4 regions of the Kitasatospora sp. NPDC093550 genome follow, and region 1 is predicted to be linked to each of the others. Evidence: riboswitches for the same ligand, from Rfam matches in the RefSeq annotation. Region 1 holds a riboswitch; each other region holds the start of a gene.
The links. A riboswitch is a leader RNA that binds a small molecule or an ion and turns the genes downstream of it on or off. The one in region 1 is predicted to bind cobalamin.
Positions count from the first base shown of each region.

Region 1 (3,197 bases):
CGTCGACAGCTGCTTCGCCTCGGCGGAGTCGAAGTCGATCCGCAGCTGGAAGAAGACGTCCTGCAGGCCCATCACGCCGAGGCCGACCGGCCGCCAGCGGGAGTTGGAGGTACCGGCCTCGGTGGTCGGGTAGAAGTTGATGTCCACCACGCGGTCGAGGAAGGTGACGGCGGTGCGCACGGTGGCGTCCAGCCGCTCCCAGTCCATGGCGCCGAGCAGGTCGTCGGCGGTGGCGCCGGGGGCCACGTGGGCGCCCAGGTTGACCGAGCCGAGGTTGCAGACGGCGGTCTCGGAGTCGTCCGTGACCTCCAGGATCTCGGTGCACAGGTTGGAGGAGTGCACCGTGCGGCCCGGCAGCGCGGTCTGGTTGGCGGCGCGGTTGGAGGCGTCCTTGAAGGTCATCCAGCCGTTGCCGGTCTGCGCCAGGGTGCGCATCATGCGGGCGTACAGGGTCTGCGCCGGGATGGTGCGGACGGCCTTGCCGGCCTGCTCGGCCTTGCGGTACGCCTCGTCGAAGTCGGCGCCCCACAGGTCGACCAGCTCGGGCACGTCGGCCGGGGAGAACAGCGACCAGTCCGCGTTGGCGTTGACCCGGCGCATGAACTCGTCCGGGATCCAGTGCGCCAGGTTGAGGTTGTGGGTGCGGCGGGCCTCTTCGCCGGTGTTGTCGCGGAGCTCCAGGAACTCCTCGATGTCGGCGTGCCAGGTCTCCAGGTAGACGCAGGCCGCGCCCTTGCGACGGCCGCCCTGGTTGACGGCGGCGACGGAGGAGTCCAGGGTGCGCAGGAACGGCACGATGCCGTTGGACTTGCCGTTGGTGCCGCGGATCAGGCTGCCGCGCGAGCGGATGCGGGAGTAGGACAGGCCGATGCCGCCGGCGTGCTTGGACAGGCGGGCGATCTGCGCGTAGCGGTTGTAGATCGAGTCCAGGTTGTCCAGCGGGGAGTCGAGCAGGTAGCAGCTCGACATCTGCGGGTGCCGGGTGCCGGAGTTGAAGAGCGTCGGCGAGGAGGTCAGGTACTCCAGGCGGCTCATCAGGCCGTACAGCTCGGCCACCTCGCGCACGGACTGCTCGGTGTCGCCGACCGCCAGGCCACAGGCGACGCGGAGCAGGAAGTGCTGCGGGGTCTCGACCACCTTGCGGGTGATCGGGTGGCGCAGCAGGTAGCGGGACTGCACGGTGCGCAGGCCGAAGTACTCGAAGCGGTCGTCGCCCCGGCCGTCGATCAGGGCGTCCAGCGCGGCGGCGTGCTTGGCGACGAAGTCCGCGGTGGTGTCGCCGATCAGGCCCTCGGCGTGGCCGACGGCGATCGAGGCGGAGAAGGACGTGGCGCCCTGGCTGTTCGCCTCGTCGACGATCTCCAGGGCGAGCAGGCGGGCGGCCAGCTTCGAGTACTGGGGGTCCTCGGCGATCATCGACGCGGCGGCGTCCACGGCCAGCCCGCGCAGCTCGGCGAAGTCCGAGCCGGCGTGGCGGCCGCGCAGCGCGGCGGCGGCGACATGGCCGGGGTCGACCTCGGTGAGGTCGGCACTGCGGTCGGTGAGCAGCCGCAGCAGGGCGCCGCCGGGGTCGGAGACCGTCGGGTCGGTGAAGGCGGTACCGGAGCCCTGGGCGGGCAGCGTGGCTGAGGCAGCGGTGGTCAAGGCGCTCTCTCCTGGCGGCGATCGGCGGCGGTGATCGGGGGCACCGGGCCGATCGGGGCAGGGGAGCACGGCACGAACGCAAACGGCGTCGCGCGACGGTGTCTCCCCGGCCCGCCCGCGAGGCCCGGAGGGGTACTGCTGGTGCTGGCGCGGCCTCTGCGGGAGGGCCGTGGCGCAGGCCGCCGGCAGGTCATCGGACTCGCGGGGACGGCTGCTCCAGCCGCCCGCACACCGCTGCGGGGCAGTCCCGGATTCCCACCGGGTTCCCCTGCATCGACAGCAGGAGTGAGCATACATGTAGTGCCGCCTGACTGTGGCGGCACCATATGTTGTGCCTGCCGTGTCGCCCGTGCGAGCGGGCCGGGTGGGCCGTCAGTGCTTGAGATAGACCTTGTACGTGCTCGAATCGCCGGTCGGCGAGGTGAATTGGGCCACCAGCCGGTACTGCCCGCCGGCGGCCAGGGCGGCGCTCAGGGCCCGGTCGGTGGCCCTCGGCGCGGTGCTGTCGAGGACGACCATGGTGAACCAGCCGTCGCGGATCGCGGCGGTGCTCCCGTCGTCCCCGTGGTGCTGCACGCCGGCGGCGTCGCGGTACTCCGTGCCGGTGCGCGCGGAGACCCACTGCTCGGGCTTGCTGACCGCGCCGAGGTAGTACTCGGCGAGTCCGTCGACCTCGGTGAGGTAGCGGCCCTGGGGCACCGCGTGGACCCGCAGGACGGCCAGCAGCCGACCGGAGTCGGGCCCGTCCTGGTAGCGCAGGGTGGACTGCTCCAGGCCGAGGGCGAGCAGCGCGACCCAGACCAGGATGCCGAGCTGGGGGTGGCGGAAGTGGGCGCCGACCAGCCGGGTCAGGCCGACCCCGGCGAGCGGGGCGGCGAGCAGCATGCCGTAGCCGAGGTGGCGGAACAGCGCGCCGGAGGTGCCGGTCCACAGGTGGGCGGCCGGGACGAGCAGGGCGGTGGCGGTCAGGGCGGTGCCCAGCAGGGCGCGCTGGCCCCGGCTGACCGGGACGCTCTCCGTCGACGGCGCGTCGTGCTCGTTCATCTGCTCGCGGCGGGCGTAGGCGATGGTGCCGGCCACCGCGAGGACGGTGAACAGGCCTCCCCACTGGACGGTGGAGAGCAGGATGGCGCCGGCCGAGCCGGGGGCGTTGCCGTGCGAGGGCGACCACCCGGCGACCTTGCCGAGCGTGCCGTACGGGATCAGCAGGACGACGGTGCCGGCGGCCAGTAGCAGCGCGCGCAGGGCGGCCGGGCCCGGCCGGCGGTGCGGACGGGCGGTGGCCAGCGCGAGGCCGACCAGGGCGGGCACCGCGAAGGCGGCCGAGTAGGCGACGGCGCAGGCGAGCGCGGCGGCCGGAGCGGCGGCCAGGACGAGCGCCGGATGGCGCCGGGCGGTGAACACCGTGGCCCAGGCGGCGAGGGCGACCAGCAGGACGGCGAGGGACTCGGGAGCGGCGTAGAAGCCGACCACGACGGTGGACTGCAGCACGGCGTAGACGGCTATCGCGCAGATCGCGACCCGCTCGTTGAACAGCCGTCGGGTCAGCGAGT
Region 1 covers NZ_JBIWJF010000013.1:42,136-45,332, reverse strand. Annotated here, with positions in the region: gene ACIRD3_RS21605 (ribonucleoside-diphosphate reductase subunit alpha) at 1-1,620, opposite strand, end outside; cobalamin riboswitch at 1,811-1,944, opposite strand; gene ACIRD3_RS21600 (glycosyltransferase family 39 protein) at 2,017-3,197, opposite strand, start outside.

Region 2 (3,197 bases), on a different contig from region 1:
CGAGGACGTCGACGAACACCCGGCCGCGGTGGGTGAGTTCGTTGCGGGAGAGCCCGGCGGCGCTGACCGTGTCGCCGGTGGACTCGGTGACGAGCCGGTTGTAGCCGGCGCCGTGCGGGAGGACGACGAGTCGGGCGTCCAGGCGGTGCATGGAGGAGTGGACGGCGCAGGCGACGGCCAGGTCGAAGCGGTGCCGGACGGCTTCCTCCCAGTCCAGCAGGGTGAAGCCGGGCAGGCCGCGCAGGTAGTCGTCCAGGGCGCGGTCGGCGAAGGCGGAGCCGGGGTTGACGGTGAAGTAGCGGGCGATGCCGTCGGGGTTCAGCAGGGCGAGGACGTCCAGGACCCGGGTGGCGGAGGTGAGGGTGCGGGCGACCGCCAGCACGCGGGCCTTGACCGGCCGGGTGTTCCAGCGGTCGGCGGGCCAGGCGTGGGGGTGGGACGGCACGCCATGATCGTACTCATCCGGGTACCGGCCCGAGGGCTGTTCGCCGAGTGTCGGTCAGCCCGCCGCAGCGGTGGGCTCGTGGTGCTCGGCGGCGGCGCACTCGTCGAGGAGGGGGCGCATGGCCTCGTCCACGAGCCGGTAGCGCACCACCCGGCCGTCCTTGTCGCCGGTGACCACCCCGGCCGTGCGGAGCAGCCGCAGCGCCTGGGAGACGGCGGGGTCGCGCATACCGGTGGCCACCGCGAGGTCGGTGACGGCGAGCGGGCCGGCCCGGTGGAGGGCGAGCAGCAGGGAGAGCCGACCGGGGTCGGCGAGCAGGGAGAACCGCTCGGCCCAGGACCGGACGTGCGCGGTGTCGCCGATCGCGGCGATGGCCTCGCAGACCCGGTGCCCGTCGATGGTGCGGTGGCCCGCGCGGTCGGCCGGTACGAGATGCATGCGGACATTCTTGCAGGCGGGGGGCTGTGATCCTGGACACCTGCGCAGGTGCGCAGCCTTGCATGGGTCGGGACGGACCCCTACGGTGTAGCCCGCCGTGGTGTTCGGGAAGACCGGTGACGGACCCTCAGGGGTCCGGATTCCGGAGCGGCCCTCGCCACTGTGATCGGGCATTCCGCCGGCTACCCGGGGGAGTGGAGTCCGTACCCCTGACGCCACTGGCGCCTCGCGCGCTCGGGAAGGCGGGTACGGGTGTCCCCGTAAGCCAGGAGACCGGCCACGGCACTTCACGAAGTGATTCCACGAGGTGCTGGAGCGTGATCCGCAGATGACCCTGCCCGAAACCGCCGCCATCGACGCGAAGGCGGCGCCGTCGGTGCTGCCCGGCTTCAAGTGGAGGCGCGAGGACACCGTCCGAACGGCCGGGCTGATGGGGGTGATCCTGGCCATGCACGTGGTGGCCTTCGGGACGCTCGTCTTCCTGGTGGCGCCCGAACGGTACGCGGTGGGCACCCAGGTCTTCGGGGTGGGCCTGGGCATCACCGCGTACACCCTCGGCATGCGGCACGCCTTCGACGCCGACCACATCGCGGTGATCGACAACACCACCCGCAAGCTGATGGCGGACGGGAAGCGGCCGGTCTCGGTGGGCTTCTGGTTCGCCCTCGGGCACTCCTCGATGGTCGTCCTCATGGCGGCCCTGGTGGCGGGCGGCGCGCAGCTGGCGGACACGCTGATGGACGACGAGTCGACCACCCACAAGTGGCTCGGCCTGATCGGGACGACCACCTCCGGCGTGTTCCTCTACCTGATCGGCGCGCTCAACCTGGCGGCGCTGCTCGGCATCATCAAGGTGTTCCGGGCGATGCGGGCCGGGCAGTACGACGAGGCGCAGCTGGAGGCGCACCTCGACTCGCGCGGCTTCATGGCCCGGGTGCTGAACCGGGCGACCCGCTCGATCACCCGGCCCGGGCAGATGTTCCCGGTCGGCATGGTGCTGGGCCTGGGCTTCGACACCGCGACCGAGGTCACCCTGATGGTGATGGCCGGTTCGGGTGCGGCCTCCGGGCTGCCCTGGTACGCGATCGCCTGCCTGCCGCTGCTGTTCGCGGCCGGGATGAGCCTGTTCGACACCCTGGACGGGACGTTCATGAACTTCGCGTACCAGTGGGCCTTCTCCAACCCGGTGCGCAAGGTGTACTACAACCTGACCATCACCGGGCTGTCGATCGCGGTGGCCTTCATCATCGGCACCATCGAGCTGGTCGGGGTGCTGCACGAGAAGTTCGACCTGACCGACCCGGTGACCGGCTGGATCGCGGACATCTCGCTGGACAACGTCGGCTACGCGATCGCCGGGCTGTTCGTGGTGGTCTGGGCGCTGGCGATCGGGTACTGGAAGCTCGCCCGGGTCGAGAACCGCTGGGCTCCCCGGGAGCCGTGAGCCGCGCGCCCGGCCGCGCCGAACGGCGCCTCCCCACCCGGGGAGGCGCCGTTCGGCGTTCTCAGTGCTGGTCGCCGTAGCGCTGGCGGAAGCGCTCGACCCGGCCCGCGGTGTCGAGCACCCGGGACTGGCCGGTGTAGAAGGGGTGGCTCGCCGAGGAGATCTCGACGTCGATCACCGGGTAGGTGCGGCCGTCCTCCCACTCGACCGTGCGGTCACTGCCGACCGTCGACCGGGTGAGGAAGGCGAGGCCGCCGACCTTGTCGCGGAAGACGACGGGGCGGTAGGCGGGGTGGATTCCGGGCTTCATGGACGGGCTCCTCTCGGGGGCGGGGGGGTGGGGCCGGGGGTGCCGGCCGGTACCGGGTGCGGTCGGGGTGCGCCGCTCAGCGCTCCTCGCGGAAGTCGACGTGCCGGCCCGCGACCGGGTCGTACTTGCGCAGGACCATCCGGTCCGGGTCGTTGCGGCGGTTCTTGCGGGTCACGTACGTGAAGCCGGTGCCGGCGGTGGAGCGGAGCTTGATGACGGGGCGCAGTTCGCTGCGGGCCACGGGGTTCCTCCTGGGTCCTGGGGTGCCGGTTCGAGACCGTACCTGAAATGGAAGTCATTTTCATCTGGTGTAACGTGAGCCCGGTCCTGCCCATTCCCGGACGCCAGGGAGCACCCATGTCCGCCCACTGCCGGCTCACCGGCCGCCGGCCCGGCTTCGGCAACGCGATCTCGCACTCGCACCGCCGCACCGGCCGCCGCTTCGACCCCAACATCCAGCGCAAGCGCTACTGGCTGCCCGGCGAGGGCCGGTACGTCCGGCTCGTGCTGAGCGCCAAGGGCATCCGCACCATCGACCGGATCGGCATCGAGGCGGCCGT
Region 2 covers NZ_JBIWJF010000009.1:210,086-213,282, forward strand. Annotated here, with positions in the region: gene ACIRD3_RS17165 (hypothetical protein) at 1-445, opposite strand, end outside; gene ACIRD3_RS17170 (ArsR/SmtB family transcription factor) at 500-883, opposite strand; cobalamin riboswitch at 965-1,180, shown strand; gene ACIRD3_RS17175 (HoxN/HupN/NixA family nickel/cobalt transporter) at 1,212-2,327, shown strand; gene ACIRD3_RS17180 (type B 50S ribosomal protein L31) at 2,389-2,637, opposite strand; gene rpmG (50S ribosomal protein L33) at 2,714-2,878, opposite strand; gene rpmB (50S ribosomal protein L28) at 2,995-3,197, shown strand, end outside.
Region 2: linked by a shared signal. The riboswitch ahead of ACIRD3_RS17175 (HoxN/HupN/NixA family nickel/cobalt transporter) and the one ahead of ACIRD3_RS21605 (ribonucleoside-diphosphate reductase subunit alpha) in region 1 are both predicted to bind cobalamin.

Region 3 (3,197 bases), on a different contig from region 1:
CCGGGTGGGGTCGCCGAGGTGGACGCGCGGGGTGAAGCGGACCTCGGTGCCGGGCGCGAGGGTGCCCTGGTCGGCGCGGACCAGCCGGCGCGTGACGCCCTGCTCGTCGCTGTGCAGGACCTCCTCGACCACCGCGTGGCCGTCGTCGCCCCACTCGACCGCCCAGCGCCCGGGGCGCAGGCTCCCGGGGCCGCGGGTGAAGGTGACCCGGCCCGCGCCGAGGCTCTTGACCAGGACCGGCCCGGACTCCTGGACGGCGGTGGGCGGACGCACCATCCGCTCGGAGGCCCGGCGGCCGATCACCAGGACGACGGCCCCGGTCCCGACGGCGGCGGCCGCCACGGCGGCGGCGGTTCCCCAGCGCATATCGATCCCCGCTCTGTTGGTCACGGACCGGACGGTGTTCGTGCACCAGTCCACCGGCGCCCCGCCCGCCCGGCCACCGGGCTGGGCCGTCCGGGGCACTCGTGGCGGGGCGGGGCGGGGTCGGGTCGAGAGCGGGCCGGATCGAGGGCGGGGTCGGGCCGGGGGCGGGGGGCTTCGCGGGGCGGGGGGCTTCGCGGGGCGGGGGGCTTCGCGGGGCGGGGGGCTTCGCGGGGCGGGGGGCTTCGCGGGGCGGGGCGGTCAGGGGGTCTCGGCGGCCGTCTCGATGCCGAGGAGGTGCCAGAAGCGGGGGACGAGGTCGTCGGTGGTGGGGGCCTGGGTGGCGCGGGTGCTGCTGCCCCAGTGGGTGGGGACGTGGTGTTCCTGGTGGAGGGTGGCGAGGACGGCGGAGAGCGCCTCGGTGGGGGCGGGGACGATCCGGGCGAGGGCGCGGAGCTGGGGCTGCCAGCGGCCGCCGACGCACTGGCGGAGCAGGCTTTCCAGGGCCTCCTCGTGACCGGTGGCCACGACGAGCTCGGGCAGGCTCAGACCGAGGACCTGGACGAGGGCGGCGGTCTGGTCCTCGTCGCCCTCCCACTGCCCGGTCAGTTCGGCCCGCTGGTAGGCGGCGAGGGTGGTGCCGGTGCGTTCGGCGACGGTGCTCTGCGGGAGTTCGCGGGCGACCCGGTGGTCGCGCAGCAGCACGGGGCGGGTGTCCATCAGCTGGACGGCGGGGCACCAGAGGGCGCGGGCGAGGGCGATGAACTCCGTTTCACCGGGGCGCAGCTGGCCGTTCTCCCAGGCGAGGACGTGGCCGGGCAGCAGCCGGACGCCGTGCGCGGCCATGCCCTCCGCGACCTGTTCGGGGGTCAGGCCGAGGCCTGACCGGTGGGAGCGGGCGGCTGCGGGCGAGAACGGCACCGGGGGCGGGGCGGCGGGGGACTTTCTGCGGCGCATGCCCCCGAACGTAGGCGCGGAGCGGGGCGCGCCCCCACCGACCGAACGCACGAAGCGGCCGGTACCGGGGCGGCGCTCCGCTGGGCGATCCCACAGGCTGTCAGGCGGTCCCGGGCCGCGGCCCCCGTGTGACCAACCCCTCCGTGACCTCGGTTGACTCCCGGTTCGGGCGCGTGATGGGATCCTGAGGCCAATCGGAGGCATGGAGAGGAAGCCGGTGCGAGTCCGGCGCGGTCCCGCCACTGTCACCGGGGAGCACGCTCGGAACTATCGCCACGGCGGGCCGTCGGAAGCCGCTGGAAGGCCCCGGGGGTGCGTCCGACCCGGAAGCCAGGAGACTCTCGCCCCCGTTACGTCGACCCAGGGCGCGGACCCTGAGTGAGGACACGCACGCGATGCAGGCTGCCCCGCCCGGCCGGACCCCGAGCTGCCTTCCGCCGTGCGGCCGATGACCGCCCGTGCGCTGACCCCGCGCCCCTCGATCCTTCCCCCGGCCCGCGCCTCGGCCCGTCCGCCGGCCCGCGCCGCCGCGTTCGCGCTGGGCGCCGTCGCGGGCTACGCCGCCGACGCCCGCTTCGCCGACCCGCGCCGGGGCCACCCGGTGGCGGTCTTCGGCGGCGCCGCGGCCCGGCTGGAGCGCCGGCTGTGGCGTGACCACCGGGCGGCCGGGGCCGGGTACACGGCGCTGTGCGTGGGCGCCGTCGCGGCGGGCGCGCTCGCCCTGGACCGTACGGTGGGCCGGCGCCCGCTGGGCCGGGCGGCGCTGGCCGCGGCCGCGACCTGGACGGTGCTCGGCGGCACCTCGCTGACCCGGGAGGCCCGCACCATCGGCCGCTCGCTGAAGGACGGCGACCTGGCCGCCGCCCGGGAGCGGCTGCCGCACCTGTGCGGACGGGACCCGAGCGCGCTGGACGAACAGCAGATCGCCCGCGCGGTGGTCGAGTCGGTCGCCGAGAACACCGCCGACGCCGTGGTGAACGCGCTGGTCTGGGGCACCCTGGCGGGCACGCCCGGTCTGCTGGCCTTCCGCGCCGTGAACACCCTGGACGCGATGGTGGGTCACCGCTCGCCGCGCCACGCCCGGTTCGGCTGGGCCTCGGCCCGGCTGGACGACGTGGCGGGCTGGCCGGGCGCCCGGCTGACCGCGCTGCTGACCGTCGCCGCCGCCCCGCACCCCCGTACGGCCTGGCGGGTCTGGCGGCGCGACGGCTCCGCGCACCCGAGCCCGAACGCGGGTCAGGCGGAGTCGGCGTTCGCCGGCGCGGTGGGCGTACGGCTGGGCGGCACGCTGCAGTACGGCACGAGGGTGGAGCACCGGCCGGTGCTGGGCGCGGAGCTGCGGCCGGTGACGGTCGACGACATCGAGCGGGCCTGCGCGCTCTCCCGGCGGGTGGGCGCGCTGGCACTGGGTACGACGGTCGCGGGGCATCTGGCGCTCAGGGCGTTCCGCACGAGGAGGGGTGGGGCATGAGCAACGCGCTGCTGGTCGCCGGGACGACCTCGGACGCGGGCAAGAGCGTGGTGACGGCGGGCATCTGCCGCTGGCTGGCCCGCCAGGGCGTGCGGGTCGCGCCGTTCAAGGCGCAGAACATGTCGCTGAACTCCTTCGTCACCGCCGACGGGGCCGAGATCGGCCGCGCCCAGGCGATGCAGGCGCAGGCCGCCCGGGTGGAGCCGGAGGCGGCGATGAACCCGGTGCTGCTGAAGCCCGGCGCGGACGGCCGCAGCCAGGTGGTGCTGCTGGGCAAGCCGGTCGCCGAGGTGGGCGCGCTGGACTACCGCGAGCGCAAGCCCGTCCTGCTGGAGCGCGCGCTGGAGTGCCTGGCCGATCTGCGCCGGCGCTACGAGGTGGTGGTCTGCGAGGGCGCCGGATCGCC
Region 3 covers NZ_JBIWJF010000012.1:235,255-238,451, reverse strand. Annotated here, with positions in the region: gene ACIRD3_RS21235 (alpha/beta hydrolase family protein) at 1-390, opposite strand, end outside; gene ACIRD3_RS21230 (helix-turn-helix domain-containing protein) at 625-1,320, opposite strand; cobalamin riboswitch at 1,527-1,661, shown strand; gene ACIRD3_RS21225 (cobalamin biosynthesis protein) at 1,769-2,791, shown strand; gene ACIRD3_RS21220 (cobyric acid synthase) at 2,788-3,197, shown strand, end outside.
Region 3: linked by a shared signal. The riboswitch ahead of ACIRD3_RS21225 (cobalamin biosynthesis protein) and the one ahead of ACIRD3_RS21605 (ribonucleoside-diphosphate reductase subunit alpha) in region 1 are both predicted to bind cobalamin.

Region 4 (3,197 bases), on a different contig from region 1:
CCGCCCCGCGCCGACCGATCACCGAGACCCCGTTCGAGGACTGGAACCGGGTGCTGGACACCATCGTCACCGGCGGTTTCCTCTGCGCCCGCGAGGCCTTCCGGGTGATGAGCGCCCAGAGCCCGCAGGGCGGGCGGATCATCAACAACGGTGCGCCCTCGGCGCACGTGCCGCGCCCCCACTCCCTCGCGTACACCGCCGCCAAGCACGCCGTGCTCGGCCTCACCAAGGTGCTCGCCCTGGACGGCCGCCCGTTCGGCATCTCCTGCGGGCAGATCGACGTCGGCAACGTCGCCCCGCTCGACGGCGGCCCGCAGCCGGCCGCGATGCAGGCCGACGGGACGATGGCGGTCGAGGCGACCATCCCGGTGGAGCGCTTCACCGACGCCCTGCTGCTGATGGCCGCGCAGCCGCCGGACACCACCATCCAGTCCCTCGTGGTGCTGCCCGCCACCATGCCGTTCGTCGGGAGGGGATGACCGCGTGCTGGTCAGCGCACGCTCCTTCGCCGAGTACCGGGCGATGTTCGCACTCACCGATCGGGACCTGGAGCAACGCGTCCTGGACTGCCCGGGCGGCGCCGCGAGCTTCGTCGCCGAGGCCGGGCGCCGGGGCGTCGACGCCGTCGCGGTCGACCGCCAGTACGCCCACCAACGCGAGGAGTTGGGCCTGCTGGTGGAACGCGAGACGGCCTTCAAGCGCGAGCTGCTGGTCGAGGAGACGGCGGACCGCATCTGGTCGTGGTACGCCGACGTGGACGACCTGGTCCGCCAGTGGACCGCCAACGCCCGGGAGTTCCGCGCCGACATCGCGGCCCGCCCGGACCGCTACGTGGCCGGCTCGCTGCCCGAACTCCCCTTCCCCGACGACTCCTTCGACCTGGTGCTCAGCTCGCACCTGCTGTTCTCGTACGGCAACCGGCTGGACGAGGAGTTCCACCGGGCGGCACTGCTGGAGCTGGCCCGGGTGGCGCGCCGGGAGGTCCGGCTGTTCCCGCTGACGGTGTACGACACCGGCCTCCGCTACCGGGGGCTGGAGCGACTGCGCGGGGAACTGGCCGGGCTCGGGGTGCCGAGCCGGGTGGAGCGGGTGGCGTACGAGTTCCGGCCGGGGGAGCGCGAGATGCTGGTGCTCTCCTGTGCCGACCACCGCGGCCGACGGGCCCCGGCGGACGTGCGGGCGGCGGTGGCCGAGGACCGGGTGCGGTGGCGGCACCGGGAGGCGCCGTACGGGAGTTGACGGCAACGCGGTGCCCAGGGGCCCGCCGTCTCACCCCGTGGACGCCGTCCGTGGATTCCGCTCGAACCCGCGCGGTTTGCCCCTAAGCTGGCGGTGCAGCTGGTTCGCCCCGTCCGCCAGGCGGGGCGTCGCAAGAGGGAACCCGGTGACGCCTTTCGGTTCGGCCAGTCCGGGACTGCCCCGCAGCGGTGAGCGGGAACGACCGCCGTCATACGCACTGGGCCCGCGAGGGCCTGGGAAGCGACGGCCAGTAGGTGTCCGCCCTCGACGAGGGCGGGCGTGCCCGCGAGTCCGAAGACCTGCCACTGCCCGTGCGCGACCGTTCGCGCGCGGCCAACCGGTGACCTCGTGGGCGGGTCGGCGCACATACCAGGCGGAGCCGCGCCCGACCGCGCGCACCCGTCCGGTCCGTGACCCCTTCGCGCCCTCCTCCCGTCGCCGGTCCCAGGAGGAATCAGACTCGCGAAGGAGAGTCCCTTGACAGCGAAGTCCACAGCCGCGGCGAGCGTGGCCACCGCGTACGGCTACCCCCGGCAGGGCCGCCACCGGGAACTGAAGAAGGCGGTCGAGGGGTACTGGAAGGGCGCCGTCACGGCCGGGGCGCTGCTGGCCACCGCCGCCGGACTGCGCCGGGAGAACTGGGCGCAGCTCGCCGCAGCGGGCGTCCGGGAGGTCCCCACCGGTGACTTCTCGCTCTACGACCACGTGCTGGACACCACCGTGGCCGTCGGCGCGATCCCGCCCCGGCACCGCGCCGAGGTCGAGGCCGACGCCCTGGCCGGGTACTTCGCCATGGCGCGCGGCACCCAGGAGGTCGCGCCGCTGGAGATGACCAAGTGGTTCGACACCAACTACCACTACCTCGTCCCCGAGCTGGGTCCGGACACCACCTTCCGCGCCGACCCGGCCAAGGCGGTCGGCGAACTCGAGGAGGCCCTCGCCCTCGGGCACACCGCCCGCCCGGTACTGGTCGGCCCCGTCACCTACCTGCTGCTCGCCAAGCCCGCGCCCGGTGTCGCCCAGGACTTCCAGCCGATCACCCTGCTGGACCGGCTGCTCCCGGTGTACGCGCGGCTGCTGGCGGAGCTGAAGGCCGCCGGCGCCGCCTGGGTGCAGCTGGACGAGCCCGCCCTGGCGCAGGACCGCACCCCGGCCGAACTCAACGCCGCCGCCCGCGCCTACCGGGACCTCGGCGCCCGCACCGACCGGCCGAAGCTCCTGGTCGCGAGCTACTTCGACCGGCTCGGGGAGGCCCTGCCGGTGCTCGCCAAGGCCCCGGTCGAGGGCCTGGCGCTGGACTTCACCGGCCCGGCCGCCGGCAACCTGGACGACCTCGCCGCCGTCGGCGGCCTGCCCGGCAAGCGCCTGGTGGCCGGGGTGGTCGACGGGCGCAACATCTGGATCAACGACCTGGAGAAGTCGCTCGCCACCCTGGCGACCCTGCTCGGCCTCGCCGAGCGGGTCGACGTCGCGCCCTCCTGCTCCCTGCTGCACGTGCCGCTCGACGCCGCCGCCGAGCGCGACGTCGACCCGCAGATCGCCCGCTGGCTCGCCTTCGCCCGGCAGAAGGCCGCCGAGACGGCGCTGCTGGCCCGCGGCCTGCGCGAGGGCACCGGCGCGATCACCGCCGAACTCGCCGCCAACCGGGCCGACCTGGCCTCCCGCGCCAACTCGCCGATCACCCGCGATCCGGCGGTGCGCGCCCGCGCCGCCGCCGTGACCGCGGCGGACGCCCGCCGCGCCCAGGCCTACCCGCAGCGCGCCGAGGCCCAGCGGGCCCGGCTCGGGCTGCCGCTGCTGCCGACCACCACCATCGGCTCCTTCCCGCAGACCGCCGAACTCCGGCTCGCCCGAGCCGATGTGGCGGCCGGCCGGATCGACGCCGACGCCTACCGCGAGCGCATCGAGGCCGAGGTCCGCGAGGTGGTCGCCTTCCAGGAGAAGGCCGGCCTGGACGT
Region 4 covers NZ_JBIWJF010000010.1:214,590-217,786, forward strand. Annotated here, with positions in the region: gene ACIRD3_RS18680 (SDR family oxidoreductase) at 1-479, shown strand, start outside; gene ACIRD3_RS18685 (methyltransferase domain-containing protein) at 484-1,239, shown strand; cobalamin riboswitch at 1,372-1,540, shown strand; gene metE (5-methyltetrahydropteroyltriglutamate--homocysteine S-methyltransferase) at 1,717-3,197, shown strand, end outside.
Region 4: linked by a shared signal. The riboswitch ahead of metE (5-methyltetrahydropteroyltriglutamate--homocysteine S-methyltransferase) and the one ahead of ACIRD3_RS21605 (ribonucleoside-diphosphate reductase subunit alpha) in region 1 are both predicted to bind cobalamin.